DNA from 3 places in the Rhodococcus sp. P4_F5 genome. Region 3 is predicted to be linked to each of the others. Evidence: riboswitches for the same ligand, from Rfam matches in the RefSeq annotation. Region 3 holds a riboswitch; each other region holds the start of a gene.
What was found. A riboswitch is a leader RNA that binds a small molecule or an ion and turns the genes downstream of it on or off. The one in region 3 is predicted to bind cobalamin.

Region 1 (6,483 bases), on a different contig from region 3:
TCAATACCTTCGGCGCCAATACTTCTCGGCGGCGGTCCCGGACTGTCGGGATCACGTCGCGGAGCGCCGGTGGAGTGTGCCGTCGTGTGATTCAGCGACCCAATCACGTGTCACAACAAACCTGAGGCTACACCCCTCGCGGGAGGCGAATCTCGCCTTTGGGCGCGCGTGGGGGAGCGAATTGGTGTCCACTGATAGGCGTGTCCTCCACCCCGGTCGACAGCCGGCCGCCCCTCGACGACCGGCCGGGGCGCGCCCGTGTCGTGCTGCTGTCGCTGATACTCGTTGCCGCGGTTGCCAATCTGAACCTGGCCGTCGCGAACGTCGCCCTGCCGGACATCGGCCGGGACTTCGACGCCAGCCAGACGCAGCTGAACCTGATCGCGGTCGGCTACTCGGTCGGGCTGGCCGCCTCGGTGCTGTACCTCGGCGCGCTCGGCGACCGCTACGGGCGCAAGCGACTGCTGGTGCTGGGCACGGTGCTCTCGATCCCGGCGTGCCTGATCGCCGGCGCGGCACCGAACTTCGAGGTGCTGTTCGCCGCCCGGCTGCTCGGCGGACTGTCCGCGGGGCTCGCCTTTCCCACCACCCTCGCGCTGATCACGGCTCTGTGGTCGGGCGCTGCGCGCACCCGGGCCATCGCGCTGTGGTCGGCGATCGGCGGCGGCATCTCCGCGCTCGGCCCGCTGGTGTCGGGCCTGCTGCTCGAACGCTACGACTGGGGCGCGGTGTTCTACGTGACGCTCCCGCTCGCCGTGGTCGCCCTCGGCATGGCACTGAGGTACGTACCCGCGCATGTCAACGAGTCCACCGCGGCCGTCGACCACCTGGGCGGGATGGTGTCCGTGGTGCTGGTGGCAGCGCTGGTGCTCGGCATCAACTTCGCGCCGGTGGACGGGATGCGGGCGACCGCGCTCGGGCTGCTGGCGATCGCGTCGGCCGCCGGTGTGGTGTTCGTGGTCAGGCAGCAGCGCGCCCCGAATCCGCTCTTCGACCTCGAGGTCGCGCGCCGGCGGATCTTCTGGGTGGCCGCGGTCGCGGGGATCGTCGTGTTCGGCACCCTGATGGGCGTCATGTACATCGGACAGCAGTTCATGCAGAACGTGCTGGGCTACTCGACGCTCGCCGCCGGTTCGGCCGCCCTGCCCGCCGCGGCGGTCATGGTGCTGGTGGCGCCGCAGTCCGCACGGTTGATCGAGGCGCACGGCTGCCGCGTCACGCTGCTGCTCGGTTACGCGGCCATCGTGTCGGGTCTGATGGTCGCGCTGCTGCTGTGGAAGGAGGACGCGCAGTACTGGAAGATCGGGCTCGGCTACATGCTCCTCGGCGTGGGCGTCGGCCTCGCGGGCACCCCGGCCTCGCGCTCGCTCACCGGCTCGGTCCCGGTTCGACGCGCCGGAATGGCGTCGGGAACGGCAGACCTGCAGCGCGACCTCGGTGGCGCGATCATGCAGTCGGTGCTCGGCGCGCTGCTCACCGCCGGTTACACCGCCTCGTTCGCCGCGACGGTCGCCGCCTCGCCGCAGTCCGACGAGGTCAGTGACCAGGTGAAGTCCACGCTCGAGAAGTCGTTCTCGGGCGCGGCCGACATCGCGGAGCGGTACCCGCAGTACGCGGACCAGATCCTGGCCGCCGCGCGGACGGCCTTCCTGGACGGCGACACCAAGGCGTACGTGGCGGCGGTCCTGATCGTGCTGGCCGGCGCGGCCTTGGTCTTCTTCGTCTTTCCCAAGCGCGACGAGGAGCGGCAGCTGCTGGCGCACTACCACCGGGTCGACAACGTGGAGGTGTCCGTCGGCGACGACGGGTGAACGCGGAACGACACCCGAACCGGACGGCGCTCGCCGCGCGACAACGTCGGCCCCATTCCGGTGGCCCGGCACCACGATCCGGGACAGACTGTCCCTGCAGGTATGCCTGCGCGAACCGTAAGCCTCGACGGAAGGACTCACCATGCCCACTCGTACCTCCCGCACCGCGTGGAACGGCACCCTGCAGGACGGTTCCGGCCAGGTGGAGCTCACCAGCTCCGGCACAGGGACCTTCGAGGTGTCGTTCCCCAAGCGGGCCGCGGAGGAGGCCGGCGGCACCACCAGCCCCGAGGAACTGATCGCCGCCGCACACTCGTCCTGCTACGCCATGCAGCTCTCCGCGCTGATCGGCGAGGCAGGAGGCACCCCGCAGAGCCTGGACGTGACCGCGTCCGTGACCCTGGGGCCGGACAACCCCGGATTCAAGCTGACGGGCATCAAGCTCGTCGTCCGCGGGGAGGTCGACGGGCTCGACGCCGCCGGATTCGCAAAGGTGGCCCAGGCCGCCAAGGAGTCCTGCCCGGTGAGCAAGGCCCTGACCGGCGTCGAGATCACCCTGGACGCCGCGCTGGAGTGAGCCTCTCGTCCGGCGGCGGGGCGGAACAGAAGTCGAGTCGCGGATGTTTAGAATAATTCGTGAGCACAGATACCAGTGACCAGCAGACCGCCCCCGCCGTCGCGCCGTCCGTGGTGGTGGAGGTGTGGTCCGACATCGCCTGCCCGTGGTGCTACATCGGCAAGCGCCGCTTTGCCGCCGCCCTCGAGAAGTTCGAGCACCGTGACCAGGTCCGGGTGCAGTGGCGCTCGTACCAGCTCCTGCCCGACCGCCCGGTCGGCGCACGGATCAGCAACATCGACGAGGTCGCCGCGCGCAAGGGCCTGTCCGCGGCCGAGGCGCAGCAGCTGGCGGCCCGCGTCACCGCCGTCGCGGCCGAGGACGGCCTGGTGATGGACTTCGACATCGCGATTTCCGCCAACACCTTCGACGCGCACCGGCTGGTCCACCTGGCCGGCGACCGCACCGACGAGGTGATGGAGGCGTTGTTCCGGGCGCACTTCACACAGGGCCGGGTGGTGGACGACCGCGAGGAACTGGTCGCCATCGCCGCCGAGGTGGGTCTGGACGCCGACGAGATCCGGGCGGCCCTGGAGACCGACACCGCCGCCGATCAGGTGCGGGCCGAGACCGAGGAGGCCCAGCGGCTCGGGATCAACGGCGTGCCGTTCTTCGCGGTGAACCGGGCGATCGGTGTCTCGGGGGCGCAGCCCGTCGAGGTGTTCACCCAACTGCTCGAGCAGGCGTTCGCCCAGTCCGGCGCGATCGTCACAGTCGACGGTGACGGTGGCGCCTGCACCGACGACACCTGCGCGGTCTGAGCGGCCACCCCTACGCCTGACCGAATGTCGCATTCGTTCACCTCAGCTGAACGAATGCGACATTCGGTCGGTGTTGCGGGTCGGTGTTGCGGGTCGGTGTTGCGGGTCGGTGTTGCGTTGCGCGGTGGGGGTCAGCGACCGGCGACGGCGACCGCTGAGCGCGTACGGGCGGCGCGTTCGGTGAGGAAGGCGAAGCCCAGCCCGAGCGCCAGCCACAGCGTGGCCTGGACTGTGAGCGAGGAGATCCGGAACTCCCAGAGCAGGGAGGCCGGGAAGTCGCTGCCCACCTCGTCGACGTCGGGCAGCGCCAGGTAGCCGACGCCGACGACCACCAGGAACGCGAGCAGCGGGGCCGCGATCCGGACCGTCAGGAAGTCGTTGGCCGCCACGATCCTGGCGGCGTACGCGGCGACGGCGACGGCCAGCAGCCCGAGGACCACCGATGCCAGCCACAGCAGCGTCCGCTTGTCGATGGTGTCCGGGTCGCCCACCGCGGGCGGGTTCGCCGGGTACTTGAAGAACGGCACGGCCTCGATCGCGAGCCACCCCAGCCCGGCCAGCGCCAACGCGAGCACGGGTGCGGACAGCGTGCTCGCGCGCCGCGCGTAGTAGGTCACCGAGGCGTAGATGGCGCCGAGGGCGAGGCCGGCGAGCGCGGTGGCCAGGAACAGGCCCGCCCGCTGCCCGTCCCGGCTGACCAGCGCGTCCTCGCCGTGCGAGTGGGCCGCGTCGGTCTCGGCCGCGGTGGCCGCGGCGCCCGGGGCGGGGTGCTCGTGGGCCTCGGAAGTGGCGTGTTCGTGGGCCTCGGCCGCGGACGGCTCGGCCTCGGCGGCCGCGGATGCCGACTCCTCGATGGCGATGGCCGCGTTGACGTGCGGCTCGCCGATCACGAACGCGACGGCACCGGCCAGCAGCCCGGCGACGAGGCCGGCCAGCAGCCCGCGGATGAGGAGGTTCTTGAAGGACTCGGTCAGTGGCACGGCAGGCCCAGCAGGTGGCGACCGTCGTGCATCAGCTCGTGCATGTACATGCCGGTGCGAGAGACCGCGCCCTGGTCGAAACCGACCAGGTACAGCGTCAACATCGCGAGCAGTACGACGCCCGCGATGATCATCGCGATGCCGATGGAATCGGTTGCCCTGCTGGGGGCGTGAACGTAAGCCATGGTTCCTCCTGGGATTTCGCGTCCCTAAAAAATCCTGGCGATGATGACGGTGTCTGGCTGTCGAGGCTGACGAACGCCTCGATCACAGTGGCGCGACCGCTCCGGACTTGCACCGGATTCCCGTCCACCATCGCATTACCCGCAGACTTTCGCACCTGATGCGAAGTCGTGTCAATCGGGTCCCCGAAGGGCGAGGGTCAGTCGCCGAGGAAGGGGTGGAGGTGCTTGGCGGCCTTCTGCGGCGTCTTCGCGTCGACACCCTCCCCGACGGCCTGCAGTTTCCAGCCACCTGCCTGCCGGTAAACCTTGGCCATCACCATGGCGGTGAACGGCATGCCGCCCTTCAGCGTGAACCGCGCGAGCTCGGCCTGGATCGTGGCGTCGACGAGCCGGCAGAACGCGTTGTCGACCTGCTCGAACGTCTGCCCCCGGAACGAGGTCACGACGAAGACGATCGTGGTCACCCGGGCGGAGACGGCGCTCAGGTCCACCGCGATCACCTCGTCGTCACCGTCACCGTCGCCGGTGAGGTTGTCGCCGGAGTGGACGATCGAGTTGTCGGTGGACTTCAGCTTCCCGAAGTAGACGACCTCGGCCAACTCGGTGCCGGCGAACAGCAGCGCGGAGGCGTCGAGGTCGATGTTCGCCTGGCGCGCGCCGAACCGGCCGCGGGTGACGACGGGATCCCAGCCCAGGCCCATCCGGATCTGGGTGAGTGCGACACCGCCGTCCTTCTTCAGGGTGACCTTCTGGCCCTTGGTCAGGCTGACGGGCCTGCTCTTGGTCAGGCTGACCTCCGCAGGTGCCGCAGGTGCCGCAGGTGGCGCGGGTGCCGCGGGTGCCGCAGGTGCCGCAGGTGCCGCGGGCGGCGCCGGGGGAGCCGGCGGTGCAGCGGGGGTGGGGGCCGGCTCGTCGTCGACCGACACCCCGTGGTCGGTGACCAGCGCCGCGAAGCCCCCGGCGTAGCCCTGGCCCACCGCCCGCACCTTCCAACCACCCTGGCGGCGGTACAGCTCGAGCGCAATGACGATCGACTCGCTGTCCAGGCCGTCGATCCGGTACTCGTACAGCATGTTTCCCGCGGTGTCGGCGACCCGCGCCGTCGGGGCGGCGAACCGGCCGAAGCTGCCGGTGGGGTCGTCGAGGGTGATCACCGCGCGCACCTGCTCGACGTCCGCCGGCACCGCGCCGAGCGAGACCGCGAGCTCGGCGGACTGACCGGGCACACCCGGCTGCAGGCGCACGCCCGGACCGGTCGGCTGGTTGAAGAAGACGAAGTCCTGGTCCGAGCGGACCTTGCCCTGCGCGGTGACCAGCAGCGCGGACAGGTCGGCGGCGGCGGTGAGCGCGAGTGAGACAACGACGTCGTCGACGGTCAGGGTCGCGTTCTGGCCCTTGGTGAGCTGCTCTGGCACGGTGATCGTCCTTCGGGTCGTCGGGCTGTGGTCGGTCTGTTCAGGGGCGGGGAGAAGACTCGGCGGGTGCCTCGGCCAGGGCGGAGGTCGGCGGAACGCGGCACGCGAACCAGCGCAGGATCTCCTCGCCCGCAGCGATTCCCGCGTTCGCGGTGACCGTCAGGCCCGGACGCTGCCAGCCCAGCTGTTCGAGTTCTCCGTGCCTGGGTCGGATCGCGGCATCGGCCACGGCGAGCATGTCCGCGTCGAGTGCGCCGTCGCCGGCGGCGAGCATCCGCGCCTGCAGGGGCAACACCCCGTCGGCGAGCAGGCGCTCGCGAACCTCCACCACCGCACGACCTTTCGACACCGCGGCAGGCATCGTGTAGATCTTGCGCCCCTGCTGGGAGGCTCCCCAGCCGCGTTCTCGGCACCACCGGTCCCACTCCGTGAGGAACCCGGCCGGCACCGCGTCCGGTTCGACGACGAGGTAGCAGAACAGGTCGTCGGCGGTCCGGAGGGCGCGGACCCAGTTCGCGTCGATCCGGGCACGCAGCGTCGTGGTGATCTCGTCGAGGGTCGCGCCGCCGGACCGGGACTCTTCCTCGATCTGGTTGCGCCACAGCGGATCCGGTACACCGTCGACGAGGATGTTGCCGCCGTTGCTGGTGATCGCGTAGCGCCACGGCGCCCCGGGCAGCGCGATGCGCTGGAACTGCGCGATGGTGCGGGTGGT
Region 2 (6,483 bases), on a different contig from region 3:
CGACCTGGCCGTCGCGCAGCACCACGAGGTGATCGCAGTACATCGCGGCCAGGTTCAGGTCGTGCATCGCGGCCACCGTCGTGAGCCCACGGGCCCGGATCAGTTCGAGCAGTTCCAGCGACGCCGAGACGTCGAGGTGGTTGGTGGGTTCGTCGAGCAGCAGCACACAGGGGCGCTGCGCGAATGCCCGGGCCAGCTGTGTCTTCTGCTTCTCGCCGCCGGACAGGCTCTGCCACAACCGGTGTCGCAGATGGGTGATGCCGGCCGTCGCGAGGCAGTCGGTGACCAGTTCGCCCGTGCCGTGTGCGGCGGGTCGGGCCCAGCCGCCGCGGTGCGGGATGGCGCCGAGTTCGACGATCTGTTCCACCGTCAGGTCCAGTTCGGTGGCCGAATGCTGTTCCACCAGTGCGACGGTGCGGGCGAACTCCCGGCGTTGCATCGTGGTCGTCGCGACGTCGCCGAGTAGCACCCGTCCGCTGTCCGGACGTTCGAGTCGGGCGATCGTCGACAGCAGCGACGTCTTGCCCGACCCGTTCGGTCCGATCAGTCCTGTGACCCGCTTTTCCGGAGCCGAGCACGTCACGCGGTCGAGGATCCGTGTGCCTCCTGCCGACCAGGTGACGTCCTCGACGCGGATCTCGGGGGAGTGGTGGCTCATGAGGTGGCTCCCCGTCGTCGGAGCAGCCACACGAACGCCGGCACCCCGACGACGGCGGTGACGATGCTGATGGGCAGTTCCCGCCCGGGCATGACCGTGCGGGCGGCGATGTCGGCCCACACCAGCAACAGGGCGCCCACCAGAGCGACCACCGGGAGCAGGCGCGCGTGCAGCGGCCCGACGAGCATCCGGGCCGCGTGCGGCACCACGAGTCCGACGAAGCCGATGATGCCGGCCTGCGCCACCAGCGCCGCCGTGCACAGCGACGCCACCACGTACAGCACCCAACGCGACCGCTCGACGTTGGTGCCGAGGCTCGCGGCGGCACGCTCACCGAACGCGAACGAGTCCAGTACCCGGCTGTAGGCCAGGAAGATCGTCATCGTCGCGGCGACGACGACGAGGATGCCGACCAGACCCGACCAGCGCACGCCGGCCACCGAGCCGAGAGTCCAGTTCAGCACCCGGTGGGCGGAGTCGCGGTCGCCGAACAGCACCAACGCCGACGTCAGCGCCGCGGCCAACTGCCCCACCGCGATACCGGCGAGGACGAGTCGACCGGGCAGCAGCGCCCCGGACCGGGACGTCGCGATGACGAACACCAGCAGCAGGCTCCCGAGGGCACCGAGGAATGCTGCGGACGAGACGGCGCCGAATCCCAAGGCGCCCACCGCACTCGCGCCGGTCGTCAACGCCAGGACCGCACCCAACGACGCGCCCCCGGACATGCCGAGCAGGTAGGGGTCGGCCAGCTGGTTGCCGGTCAGCGACTGCAGCACCGCGCCGCACAGGGCGAGTCCCGCGCCGATCGCCGCGGCCGCCAGTACCCGTGGCATCCGCAGGTCCACGACGATGTGGGTGGTGAGCAGGTCAGTGCCCGGGCCGATGCCGAGGCGTCCGGCGATCGACTCGACGACTGTGCCGATCGACAGGTCGGCCGCGCCGATCGCGACCCCGGCCGCGCAGCTCACCACGAGCAGCGCGACCAGGATCACCGACCAGCCGGTGCTGGTCGCCGCGGCTACCCGGGCCGGCACCCGGGTCGTCGGACTCATGCCCCGTTGCCGCCCAGCTGCTCGGCGACCAGGCTCGCGCCCTCGATGGTGCGCGGTCCCGGCGTGCTCGCCGAGAACGGGACCACGACGAACGCGTCGTCCCGCACGGCCTTCAGGTCCTTCAGGGCCGGGTCGCTCCGCATGTAGTTCTTCTTCTCCTCGGCCGTGTCCCACGACGCGTCGGCGAGGACGATGACGTCGGGATTCGCGGCCAGCACCGTCTCCCAGCTGCCGTCGAGCCACGCGCCGTCGGCGTTCGCGAAGACGTTGGTCCCGCCGACCGCATCGATGATCAGCTGAGGTCCGCCGGCGTTGCCGCCGACGTACGGGGTGTCGGTGTTGCTGTCGTACCAGAAGATGCTCTTGCCCTTCGCGGGCGCCGCGGCCTCGATGCCGCTGAGGGTCTCGCGCATCTGCGCGACGACGGCGTCGGCCTCGGACTCGCGGCCGAACAGGGTCCCGTAGTCGGTGACCTCGGTGCCGATCGAATCCCAGGACACGGCGGGACGGGTCGACTTGTCCTTGCAGCCGAACGGGGAGACGTAGGTGGCGACACCGAGGGCGTCGAACGACTCGTGCGAGCCGACGGCCTTGTCGTCGAACGCGCTCGAGTACGACGCGAGCACCAGGTCGGGCTTGACCTCGAGCAGGGCCTCGCGGCTCGGGTAGTCCTTCTCGTCGAGCGACGGGACCTGCGCGTAGGCGGAGGCCCACTGCGGTGCGATGGTGTCGTCGAGGTAGGCCGTGCCGGCCATCCGGTCCTGGGCGCCGATCGACAGCGCCGTTTCGGTGGCGCCCTGGTTGAGGGTGACGCCGCGCTCGGCGGGTCCGGCGAGGGTGACTGTGCGACCGCAGCTCTGCAGGGAGATCGCAGCGGTGTCGCCGTCGGAGTCCGACGACCCGCCACACGCGGACAGGGTGAGGGCGGCAGCGATCGACAGTGCCGCGGAGGAGATGACCCGGGGGGAGATACGCGAGCGAGCTCGCGACGAAACGAGGGTGCGCAAAGCGACCCGCCTTCCATGACTCGTGGAAAACATCAGGGCTGCGTCACGGCCGGTCTCCTGGCTTCGCAGGGATGACCGGCGACCGCACCTTCCCAGATGCCTGCGCACCCAGTGGTCGGAGCTCGAGCCCCAAGCGGTCGACGTACCTGCTCACAGTGGCGAGTACCGCGCCGGTTTCACACCGGACTTCCCGAACACCGTGACAACAAGTGGACCCTAACCGACGCGGGTGACCACCACGAAAGGCCCGGCCTCGGTGACCGAGAACCGCGGGTCCTCGAACAGCTTCTCCGGGAACGTCACGGTGTAGCGGCGCACGTTCGGGTCGTTCGGGTACACGTCCTCCGCGAGGCGCAGGGTGTACCCGTCGTCGGACTGGCGGAAGACGAACGTGTCGGGGCCCCGCAGGCCGGTCGCGTCCATCGCCTCGATCAGCTCGTCGGGGGTCTGCAGTTCCGTCCAGGACTCGATGTAGGCGGCCCGCCTGTCGAACTGCGCCAACGGGTTTGCGTAGTGCGAGGTGAGCCCCTGGAACCCGAAATACGGGTAGAAGCTCAGGAAGCTGGTGTCGGCGGTGAGCACCACGGTGTCGGACCGCGGGCCGGGGCGCTGCGCCTGGATCGCCTCGTCCACCGCCGCGTAGTAGGCGGCGGCGCCCGGCGGACGCTGGTCCGCGCGCACCCCGTCGCCGTCCGTGTCGGTGTAGGCGATGGTGATCTCCGGCGCCAGCAGGTGCGGGATGGACTGGGCGAACGCGAGCGCGCCGAGCGCGCCCACCGCCACCACCGCGGCCTTGACCCGGGGGTTCTCGCTGGTCGCGAGGATCAGCCAGCGGGCGAAGTCGACGAAGCCGAAAACACCTGCGGCGCCGAGCAACACGATGAGCACCGGCTCGAGCCGGAAGGACAGCAGGGTGGTGCCGACCGCCGTCGCCGCCATCGACATCAGGACCCACAGGTACGCCGCGACCACGCCGAGGCCCAGCGCCTGCGCGCGCCGCGACGAGGCGGCGCGACCGGCCAGCCACACCGTGCCGAGCAGGCACAGCGCCCCGGTCAGGTCGCCGTCGAACATCGGCAGCGGCAGGTCCGCGCCGGCCTCGGGCAGGTAGTGGGTGGCGGAGCCGGTGCCCGACAGCGTGCCGGTGCGCAGCGCGCTGAGGAACGGCAGCCACACGATCAGCGCGATCAGGCCGGAGATCACTCCGGCCGCGGCCAGGCGCACCAGCGGGCCGAGGGCCGCCCGCCACGATCCCTGCGCGCGGACCGCGAGGCCCGCCGCGACCAGGGCCATCACCGTCACCGCGAAGGCCGCGTAGCCCAGGTAGAGCGTGTAGAAGGTGGCGGCGAGGCCGAGGAACAGTCCGGTGCCCACGACGGCGCCCCACCCGCCGGATCCGGTCTCCCCGGGCCGGTAGAGCCCGCCCCACGCCAGCAGCAGCACCGGCGGCAGCAGCACCACCAGGATCGCGCTGTACGCCTCGGGCGAGGCGTACCCGACCGTCAGCGCGGTCGTCGCGACCGTGGCCAGCACGGCGAGGTCGGCGCGGATCAGCCTGGACCACAACACGAGTGCGATCACCGACGCCACCGCGAGCGACGCGATCGCGTACGGCTTGAACGCCTCCCAGCCGTCCATGCCGAGCAGGTTCGCGACCCGCCCGCCGAACCAGAACCAGCCGGCCGGGTAGAACGACGGCAGGTCTGCGTAGGTCATGTCCTTCAGGGCCGCCGTGTCCGTCATCCGGGTGAGGAACTCGGTGCGGAACTCCTGGTCCACCGAGACGCCGTGCAGGTACAGCTTGGTGGCGGCCAGCGGCATGCCGAGGGTGACGGTGACGAACCCGGACACCCCGGCCCAGGACATCACCTTCGCCACGGTGGCCGCGCGGCGTCGGCGCAGCAGCCACACCGACAGCGCCAGCACCGACAGCGTGAGCACCTGCCCGACCGTGGTCAGCGCGCGGGTGACGTTGGAGGAGTTGAACGCCGGCCACTGGACCGCCGAGAAGGCGACCAGTCCGACGGCGGCGACGACCACCGCAACGAGCGCCGCCAGCACCATCTCCCCGGCGGCGGACGCGGCCCGGCGCGCGGGCTGGACGTGGCTGGGGGAGACGGGGCTGGCGGCGGTGGTCGTCACGACTCGAGAGTTTAGGCGCTGCGCACCTGTGCGACTTTCTGGTAGTTGGAGCAACCAGAAAGGCGCACAGGCGGCGGAGCCGCCTAGATCGGCAGCTTGCGGAAGATCGCCCGCGGCACGTGGCGCAGCGCCATCATCACGAAGCGCCAGGGACCCGGGGTCCAGACGATTTCCTTGCCCTTGTCGGACGCGGCGACGGCGAGCGTGGCGACGATGTCCTTGTTCACCGTCAGCGGCGCCTCCTTGACGTGCGCGCTGAACTGGGTGCGCACCATGCCGGGCCGGACCACCGTCACCCGCGGGCCGAACTTGGCCAGGGCCTCGCCCAGGCCGAGGTAGAAGCCGTCGAGGCCGGCCTTGGTGGAGCCGTAGACGAAGTTGGCGCGCTTGACGCGCTCACCGGCGACCGAGGACATCGCGATGATGCGGCCGAAGCCCTGCGCCTTCATCTTCTCGCCGACGAGCACGCCAACGGAGACTGCGGCGGTGTAGTTGACGTTGGCCACCAGCACGGCCTTGCGCTGGTTCTGCCACAGCTCCTCGGCGTCGCCGTCCAGGCCGAACGCGACGATCGCGACGTCGACGTCGCCGGCAGGAGCGGAGCCTGCGGAGCGACCCTTCCCGGCCAGCGCCCAGGCCTCGTCGATGACCTTCGGGTGCGACTCGGCGTCCAGCGCGTCGAAGTCGACGACGCCGACCTCGGTGGCGCCCTTGGCCTTCAGCTGCGCGACCGCGCCGTCACGGCCCGGGTCGCCGGGCAGCGCGGCCAGGATCACCCGCATCGGAGCCTTCTTCAGGTACTCCTCGCAGATGGCCAGGCCGATCTCGGAGGTGCCGCCGAGGAGCAGGAGCGTCTGGGGGTTACCCACGGCGTTGATCACAGTTCCAACCTTCTGGACATATCGGAGGCGAAAACGCCTGTGGGGTCGTACTTCCGGCGGGTCGCGATCCACTCGTCGATCCGCGGGTACATGGCGTGGAAGGTCTCGGCGGTCGCGCGCGAGTCCTTGGCGGTGTACAGCCGGCCGCCGAACTCGAGCACGCGCTTGTCGAGTTCGGTGACCAGCTCGTTCAGGCCTGCCTTGATCGGGAAGTCCATGGCGACATTCCAGCCCGCCATCGGGAAGCTGAGCGGCGCATTGTTGCCCGGTCCGAACAGCTTGAACACGTTGAGTGCCGAATGGTGGCCCGACGCCTGGATGTGCCGAATGATGCTCTTGAACTCTTCGAGGGCCTCGGTGGGCACCAGGAACTGGTACTGGAGGAAGCCCTTCGAGCCGTACGCGCGGTTCCACTCACCGAGGAGGTCGAGCGGGTGGTAGAACTGCGTCAGGTTCTGCACCTTGCCGGTGTAGTTCCCGCCCATCCGGTAGTACAACTCGCCGATGGCGCTGGCCGACAGCTTGTTCATCAGGCCGTTCGGGAACACGTCGGGGACGGTCATCAGCTGCGGGGCGTCGAACTTCAACGGGTCCTTCTGCAGCTTCTTCGGCAGCTCGTCGAACTTCGCGAGCGAGCCGCGGGTAATCGTTGCGCGACCCAGCTTCGGCGGCGCACTGACCACGTCGAACCAGGCGCTCGAGTACGTGTAGTTGTCCTCGGTGCCGTCCTGGTGCGCGGC
Region 3 (6,483 bases):
GAGGTGGACTGCATCTGCACCCCGACCGTCCGCCGGCGCTACCTCGGCAAGCTGTCGGGGCCGTTGCTGGACCGGGTGGACCTGCGGGTGCGGATGCGCGAGCTGTCCGTCGGGGCGCTCAACGGCGACGCCGCGGAGTCCACCGCGTCGGTGCGCGAGCGGGTGTCGACCGCACGCGCCGCCGCCGTCGCGCGCTGGCAGGAGTTCGGGTGGCGCACCAACGCCGAGGTGCCCGGTCCCGCCCTGCGGCAACGCTTTCGGCTGTCCCGGCGGGCCCTCGTGCCGCTCGAACGGGGGCTGCGGGAGGGTCAGATCACCGCCCGCGGCGCGGACCGCGCGCTGCGGGTGGCGTGGACGCTGTCCGACCTGGAGGGACTGCCGGTGCCGGGCGAGGACGAGGTGGGCCTGGCGCTGGGCTTCCGGGAGCTGGGCTTCAAGGATCGGAGCGGCGCGTGAACACCAGGGCGGCGGCCTGGGCGTACCTGTCCCAGGTGGCGCAGGGGCCGTGCGCGCCGCTGGTGGAACTGGTGCGGGCGGTCGGCCCCGAGGAGGCCGCGCGGGCCGTGCGCGGGGCGCAACTGCCGGAGGTGTTGCGCGCCCGGACGCAGGCGCGCCGGCACCTGGACACGGCCGAGCGGGACCTCGCGCTGGTCGAGCGGCTCGGCGGCCGACTTCTGACCCCCGACGACGAGGACTGGCCGGAGTGGAAGCTGCTCGCCTTCGACGGGGTCGAGCCCCGGGCGGACCGGGAGTCGGCGCCGCCGCTGGCGCTGTGGGTGCTCGGCGGCGGTTCGGTGGCGGGGCTGACCGAACGCGCGGTCGCGGTGGTGGGGACCCGGGCGGCCAGCGGCTACGGCGAGCACGCGACGAGTCAGTTCGTCGACGACCTGGCGGGGGAGGGCTGGACCGTGGTCTCCGGGGCGGCCTACGGCATCGACGGCGCCGCGCACCGGGCGGCGCTGGCGGCGGGCACGCCGACCGTGGCGGTGCTGGCCTGCGGGGTGGACCGGGCCTACCCCGCGGGCCACGGGCGGCTGCTGCGGGAGATCGCGAAGGAGGGCCTGGTGGTCAGCGAGTACGCGCCCGGTACGCCGCCGGCCCGGTACCGGTTCCTGGCGCGGAACCGGCTGGTCGCGGCGCTGGCGAACGCGGTCCTGGTGGTCGAGGCCGGTGCCCGCAGCGGGGCCCGCAACACCGCCGCCTGGGCCGCGCGCCTGGGCCGGCCGGTCCTGGCGGTGCCGGGGCCGGTGACCTCCGCCGCGTCGGTGGGCTGTCACCGGATGATCCGGGACGGCGAGGCCCGGCTGGCGGCGCGGGCGGCGGACGTCGCCGAGGCGGCCGGGCCGATCGAGGTGGGGGAGCCGGAGTCCGGTCCGGCGCGCCGGCTGGACGGGCTGTCGGCAAGGGCGGCGCAGGTGTACGAAGCGTTCCCGGCGTCGGGTTCGGTTGGGGTGCGGGAACTCTCGGAGGGGTCGGGGTTGCCACTGAACTCGGTGCGGGGCGCGTTGCCGGTGTTGGAGATGAGCGGGTTGATCGACTCGGACGAGACGGGTTGGTTCCGGCGGTGAGGCGAAACGGTCGCGGGGACGGGCGGATTCGGGCGGACGTGGGTGCGATAGCCTGCAGCGGTCATGATCGTCGAGGTCATGGGAAGCCGGTGCGAATCCGGCGCGGTCCCGCCACTGTGAGTGCCTCCCCGCGGGAGGCACGTAGCCAGATACCACCCTCGTCGACGCTCGATCACGCCACGAGGATGGACCGATCACACGATGAATGTTGCAGGCGGAGCCCTGTCCGCGCCACGAGCAGAGCGCGCGGACCGCCGCGGCCGGCGGACCGTGCTGGTGCTGCGGCCGACGGTCAGCGGGGTCGACGAGAAGTCCGCGGAGCGGCTGCTGCGCGAGGTGCGCGGCCACCGGGACGGCGACGTCACCCTGGCCTACCTCGACGCGGCCACCCCGACGCTGCACGACGCCCTCGACGCGGCCGTCGCCGACGGCCTGGGCGCGGTGCTGCTGCTGCCGGTGGCGGTCCCGCGCGACCGCTACCTGATCACCTGGACGCAGAGGGCCGTCGCGAACTGGCGCGAGACGCGCGCCGGCGCCGACCTCCTGGTCACCTTCGGCGAGGACACCGGCGCCGAGACCGCCGTCGCCGCGGCAGTGGCGTCGGCCTGCGACGGTGCGGGATCGGCCGTCACGGCGAGCCCCGCCTCGTACCGCAGCCCCGCCTGGTCGGAGATCGAACCGCACCGCGACCACGTGCTGGTGTGCAAGGGGCCCCGGTGCATGGCCTACGGCGCCGGGCCGGTGCACCGCGCGCTGACCGCGGCCGCGAAGGCGGCGCCGCAGCCCGCACTGATGGTGACCGCGTCTGGCTGCCTGAGCCCGTGCAACCTGGGGCCGCTGGTGGTCGTCTACCCCCGCGGGGAGTGGTTCGCCGGGCTCGACCCGGACGACGCCGAGACCCTGGTGGCGGACCTGGTGTGCGGGACGGACGAACTCACGGGCAAGCGGGTTCGCGGGGGTTTCGACGACTGACGGCGCTCACCGAGGTCCGGAGCCCTCGCGGGGGCTGATCTGGACGGCGCGCCACTCGCTTGGTGTCTGATCGAACTGGCTTCGAAACCACCTCGTGAAGCTGCCGGGGGTGGAGAACCCCAGCAGCAGGGCGACCTCGGTCAGCGAGTACCGCGGGTTCGTCACGAACCGTTCGGCGAACGAGATGCGCACCGAGTTGAGCACCGAGGTGAACGTCTCGCCGGACGCCGCGAGCTGCCGGTGCACGGTCCGCCGGTCCACCCCGAGGCTCCGGGCGACCTGCTCGACGGAACAGCGGCCGGTGGGCAACAGGACCTCGATCAGCTCGCGGGTCCGGTCCAACGCCGTCGTCTCCGTGGAGGCGGGGAGCCCGTCCAGGAGTTGCCGGGCGTAGGGCCGCAGCAGCTCGTCGGACAGCTGGTTCGGGGCATTGAGATCGTTGGCGTAGAACACGATGCCCGTGGTCTCGTACTCGAATTCCACCGTGTTGCCGAATATTCGGCGATACGTGCTGGTGTCTGCCGGCGCGGGATGCGTGAAACCGACCGTGACGGGCTGCCAGCGGGAGCCGAGGAAGCCGCGAAGGATCTGATGGGTCGCGCCGACGGCGAGCTCGATCGACTGACGGGAGTCGACGGTCTCGCCGAGGTCCAGGCCGATCCGTAGCGTGGCCAGTCCGCTGGCCTCGGTCAACCGGATTCGCAGGGCCTCGTTGTAGGTGTGCTCGTAGCGGATCAGCACCTCCAACGCGCTCCGGACGTCGGGCTCCTCCCGGATCACCAGGCTGAGCGGGCCGAGGTTGGACAGCCGTCGAAGCTCCGCCAGCCGCAGCCCGAAGTCGTCGCGTCCGGAGGCCGCCGCCGAGTTCGCGAGCAGTCGGACGATGGCGGCGGCGGAGGCCCACTGGTCCTGGACCGACAGGCCCGCGGGGTTCAGGCCGACCTCGCGCATGAGGGCGGCGGCGTCGACACCGACCGACTGGCAGAGCTCGATGTAGCGGTTGAGTGACGCGTATCTGGCGAGGGGTTTCAAGACCTTGGCTCCGTTCAACCGGGTGATGTCCCGAAATGACGTGTTGCATGTCCCGCTAAGTGAAGCATGTGATGGGCGCCGCACCTAATGTCTGTTGCATCACATCGAAACCATGAGGAAGGGCGGTGCCGGACAATGACGATCTCGACGAGCGTGCTGCAGGCCTCCGGCGCGGCACCGACGGCGTGGCAACCCCGCGACCTCGCGGCCGACGACTCGTGGCGTTACGCGATCTCCCCGGCCCACCTCGCTGAGATGGACACGGCGCTCGCCTCCGTGCGCAACCAGAGCACCCCGCTGCTGCAGGTCACCCGCGAGCTCTTCCCGCTGCCGACTCTCGGCGACATGCTCGAGCGCGTCGCCGCGGACCTGGAGAGCGGATACGGGCTCGCGGTGGTGCAGGGACTGCCGGTGGCCCACCACGGCCGCGCCGACCTCCGGACCGTTTTCTGGGGGATCGGGCAGCACCTCGGAATCCCGGTCTCGCAGAACTCCTCGGGCCAGAAGCTGACCAGCGGTTCGACGACGGAGGCCTTCGCCTCGGGTGGCTCGGACGTCCAGGCGGTGCTCTGCCTGGGAACCCGTCACCGCGTCTCCGTGGTCAGCTCGGGTGCGGTCTACCGCGAGGTCTCGAGTCGCCGCCCCGACCTGGCCGACCGCATGTTCGGCCCCTGGTACTTCGATCGCCGGGGCGAGGAACTGCCCGGCGGGGCGCCGTACTACTCGACGCCGATGGCGTGCTGGTCCGACGACAAGCTCAGCGTCCGGTACGCCCGAAGCGACATCGCGGCCGCGCAACGCCACCCGGATGTGCCGCGGCTGGGACGCGCCGAGGAGGAGCTGCTCGACCTGGTCGACGACCTCGCGAGCTCCGACGCCTTCCGGTTCGACATCGACCTCGAGCCGGGCGACCTGCTCCTCGTGAACAACTACACGACCCTGCACTCGACCGCGGACACCGGCGTGACGGATCCCGATCGGCACCCGCTGACCCTCTGGTTGAGCCTGCGCCAGGGGCGACCGCTGCCGCCGAACTTCCTGGTCGACGGCGACGATCACGCCGACGGACCGGGTCGGGGCGGCATCCCGCCACGCGACGTGATCGTGCCGTCCGGCCCCGCGACCGCCCGGCCCCGAGACCGGCGGATCGGCGCCCACTGACCGAAGGCAACTCGACCTCGGATCGCCCGGCTGCACCCGGGACGGTCCACCCGACCACCGACCAGGCTGCCCACCGCGGCCGACCTCAACTGCACGAACTCCGAACGAGTCGAGCATCCAAAGATTGGAGAACCCGTGGCACACGCCATTCGCTTCTACGAGACCGGTGCCCCCGAAGTCATGAAGTGGGAGACCGTCGAGGTCGGCGAGCCCGGAGCGGGCGAGGTCCGCGTCCGCCACGAGGCGGTCGGACTCAACTTCGCCGACACCTACTTCCGCAGCGGCCTGTACCCCGCCGCGCTGCCCGCCGGGATGGGTGTCGAGGCCGCCGGTGTGATCCAGGCGGTCGGCGCCGGTGTGGAGGGCTTCAAGGAGGGTGACCGGGTCACCTACACGGGCAGTCCGCTCGGCGCGTACAGCACCGAGCGGGTGATGCCGGCGGACTCGCTGATCGCGCTCCCCGACGGGATCGAGTTCGAGACCGCGGCCGCCATGACCATGCGCGGACTGACCGCGTCCTACCTGCTGCGTCGCATCCACCCGCTGAAGGCCGGCGACACCGTGCTGCTGCACGCCGCCGCCGGTGGTGTCGGCCTGATCTTCACGCAGTGGGCAAAGCTGCTCGGGATCACCGTGATCGGCACCGTGTCGAGCGACGCCAAGGCCGAGGTCGCCCGTGCACACGGCTGCGACCACGTCATCGTGTACACCCGTGAAGACGTGGTGGCCCGGGTCCGGGAACTCACCGACGGCAAGGGTGTGCCGGTCGTGTTCGACAGCATCGGCCAGTCGACCTTCGAGATCTCGCTCGACTCGTTGGCGCGGCGCGGCCTGCTGGTCTGCTTCGGCACCGCGTCGGGTCCGACCCCGCCGATCAACGCACAGATGCTGGCCGTCAAGGGTTCGCTCTACGTGACCCGGCCGGCACTGGCCGACTACATCGCCGACCCGGCCGAGCGCGCCGAACTGGCGGGCGAGCTCTTCTCCCACGTCGAGGCGGGCCGCATCAAGATCGGCATCAACCAGCGCTATGCGCTCGAGGATGCGGTCCAGGCGCACCACGACCTGGAGTCCGGCCGCAGCATCGGCTCCTCCGTCTTCACCGTCTGAGGACAAAAGCTCCTCTCCCACATCCCCTCTCTGCCGGAGCCGACGGCGACGCGGCCACAGCAGTAGCGACCCCCAGAGGAATCGTCATGACCACCACCATCGCATCGCCGGAAACGGCGTCCGCCCCCGCTTCGTCGATCAAGGTCGAGCGACTCACCTGCTCGATCGGCGCGGAGCTCTCCGGAGTGAACCTCGGCGAGGTCTCACGGGACGAGGCCCTGTTCGCCGAGCTGCGGGCGCTGCTGCTCGAGCACAAGGTGCTGTTCTTCCGCGACCAGGACATGAGCCGTGACGAACACGTCGCGCTCGCCGAGCGGTTCGGCGCCCTCGAGGACCACCCGGCGTTGGGCAGCGATCCGGACCACCCGGGCCTGGTCCGGATCTACAAGGACCTCGACAGCGCGCCCGAGCACTACGAGAACGCCTACCACTGCGACGCGACGTGGCGGGAGAACCCGCCGATGGGTTGCGTGCTGCGCTGCATCGAGGGGCCCGAGGTCGGTGGCGACACCATCTGGGTGAACATGGCGCTCGCCTACGAGAACCTGCCCGAGCGTGTCAAGGAGCAGATCCAGGGGCTGCGGGCCAAGCACAGCATCGAGTCGAGTTTCGGTGCGGCGCTGTCCGAGGAGAAGCGGCA

Region 1: linked by a shared signal. The riboswitch ahead of AC1DU4_RS03265 (CbtB domain-containing protein) and the one ahead of AC1DU4_RS05565 ((2Fe-2S) ferredoxin domain-containing protein) in region 3 are both predicted to bind cobalamin.
Region 2: linked by a shared signal. The riboswitch ahead of AC1DU4_RS15195 (ABC transporter substrate-binding protein) and the one ahead of AC1DU4_RS05565 ((2Fe-2S) ferredoxin domain-containing protein) in region 3 are both predicted to bind cobalamin.

Annotation. Positions count from the first base shown of each region.
Region 1 is NZ_JBFUJP010000003.1:89,727-96,209, forward strand. Features, by position in the region: gene AC1DU4_RS03245 (MFS transporter) at 201-1,811, shown strand; gene AC1DU4_RS03250 (OsmC family protein) at 1,954-2,388, shown strand; gene AC1DU4_RS03255 (DsbA family oxidoreductase) at 2,448-3,188, shown strand; gene AC1DU4_RS03260 (CbtA family protein) at 3,320-4,168, opposite strand; gene AC1DU4_RS03265 (CbtB domain-containing protein) at 4,159-4,353, opposite strand; cobalamin riboswitch at 4,381-4,506, opposite strand; gene AC1DU4_RS03270 (TerD family protein) at 4,551-5,768, opposite strand; gene AC1DU4_RS03275 (HAD family hydrolase) at 5,809-6,483, opposite strand, start outside.
Region 2 is NZ_JBFUJP010000034.1:46,217-52,699, reverse strand. Features, by position in the region: gene AC1DU4_RS15205 (ABC transporter ATP-binding protein) at 1-658, opposite strand, end outside; gene AC1DU4_RS15200 (FecCD family ABC transporter permease) at 655-1,713, opposite strand; gene AC1DU4_RS15195 (ABC transporter substrate-binding protein) at 1,710-2,720, opposite strand; cobalamin riboswitch at 2,751-2,937, opposite strand; gene AC1DU4_RS15190 (galactan 5-O-arabinofuranosyltransferase) at 2,937-4,784, opposite strand; gene AC1DU4_RS15185 (decaprenylphospho-beta-D-erythro-pentofuranosid-2-ulose 2-reductase) at 4,946-5,743, opposite strand; gene AC1DU4_RS15180 (FAD-binding protein) at 5,740-6,483, opposite strand, start outside.
Region 3 is NZ_JBFUJP010000007.1:656-7,138, reverse strand. Features, by position in the region: gene AC1DU4_RS05575 (YifB family Mg chelatase-like AAA ATPase) at 1-456, shown strand, start outside; gene dprA (DNA-processing protein DprA) at 453-1,568, shown strand; cobalamin riboswitch at 1,592-1,742, shown strand; gene AC1DU4_RS05565 ((2Fe-2S) ferredoxin domain-containing protein) at 1,770-2,540, shown strand; gene AC1DU4_RS05560 (AraC family transcriptional regulator) at 2,547-3,572, opposite strand; gene AC1DU4_RS05555 (TauD/TfdA family dioxygenase) at 3,708-4,733, shown strand; gene AC1DU4_RS05550 (quinone oxidoreductase family protein) at 4,869-5,843, shown strand; gene AC1DU4_RS05545 (TauD/TfdA dioxygenase family protein) at 5,930-6,483, shown strand, end outside.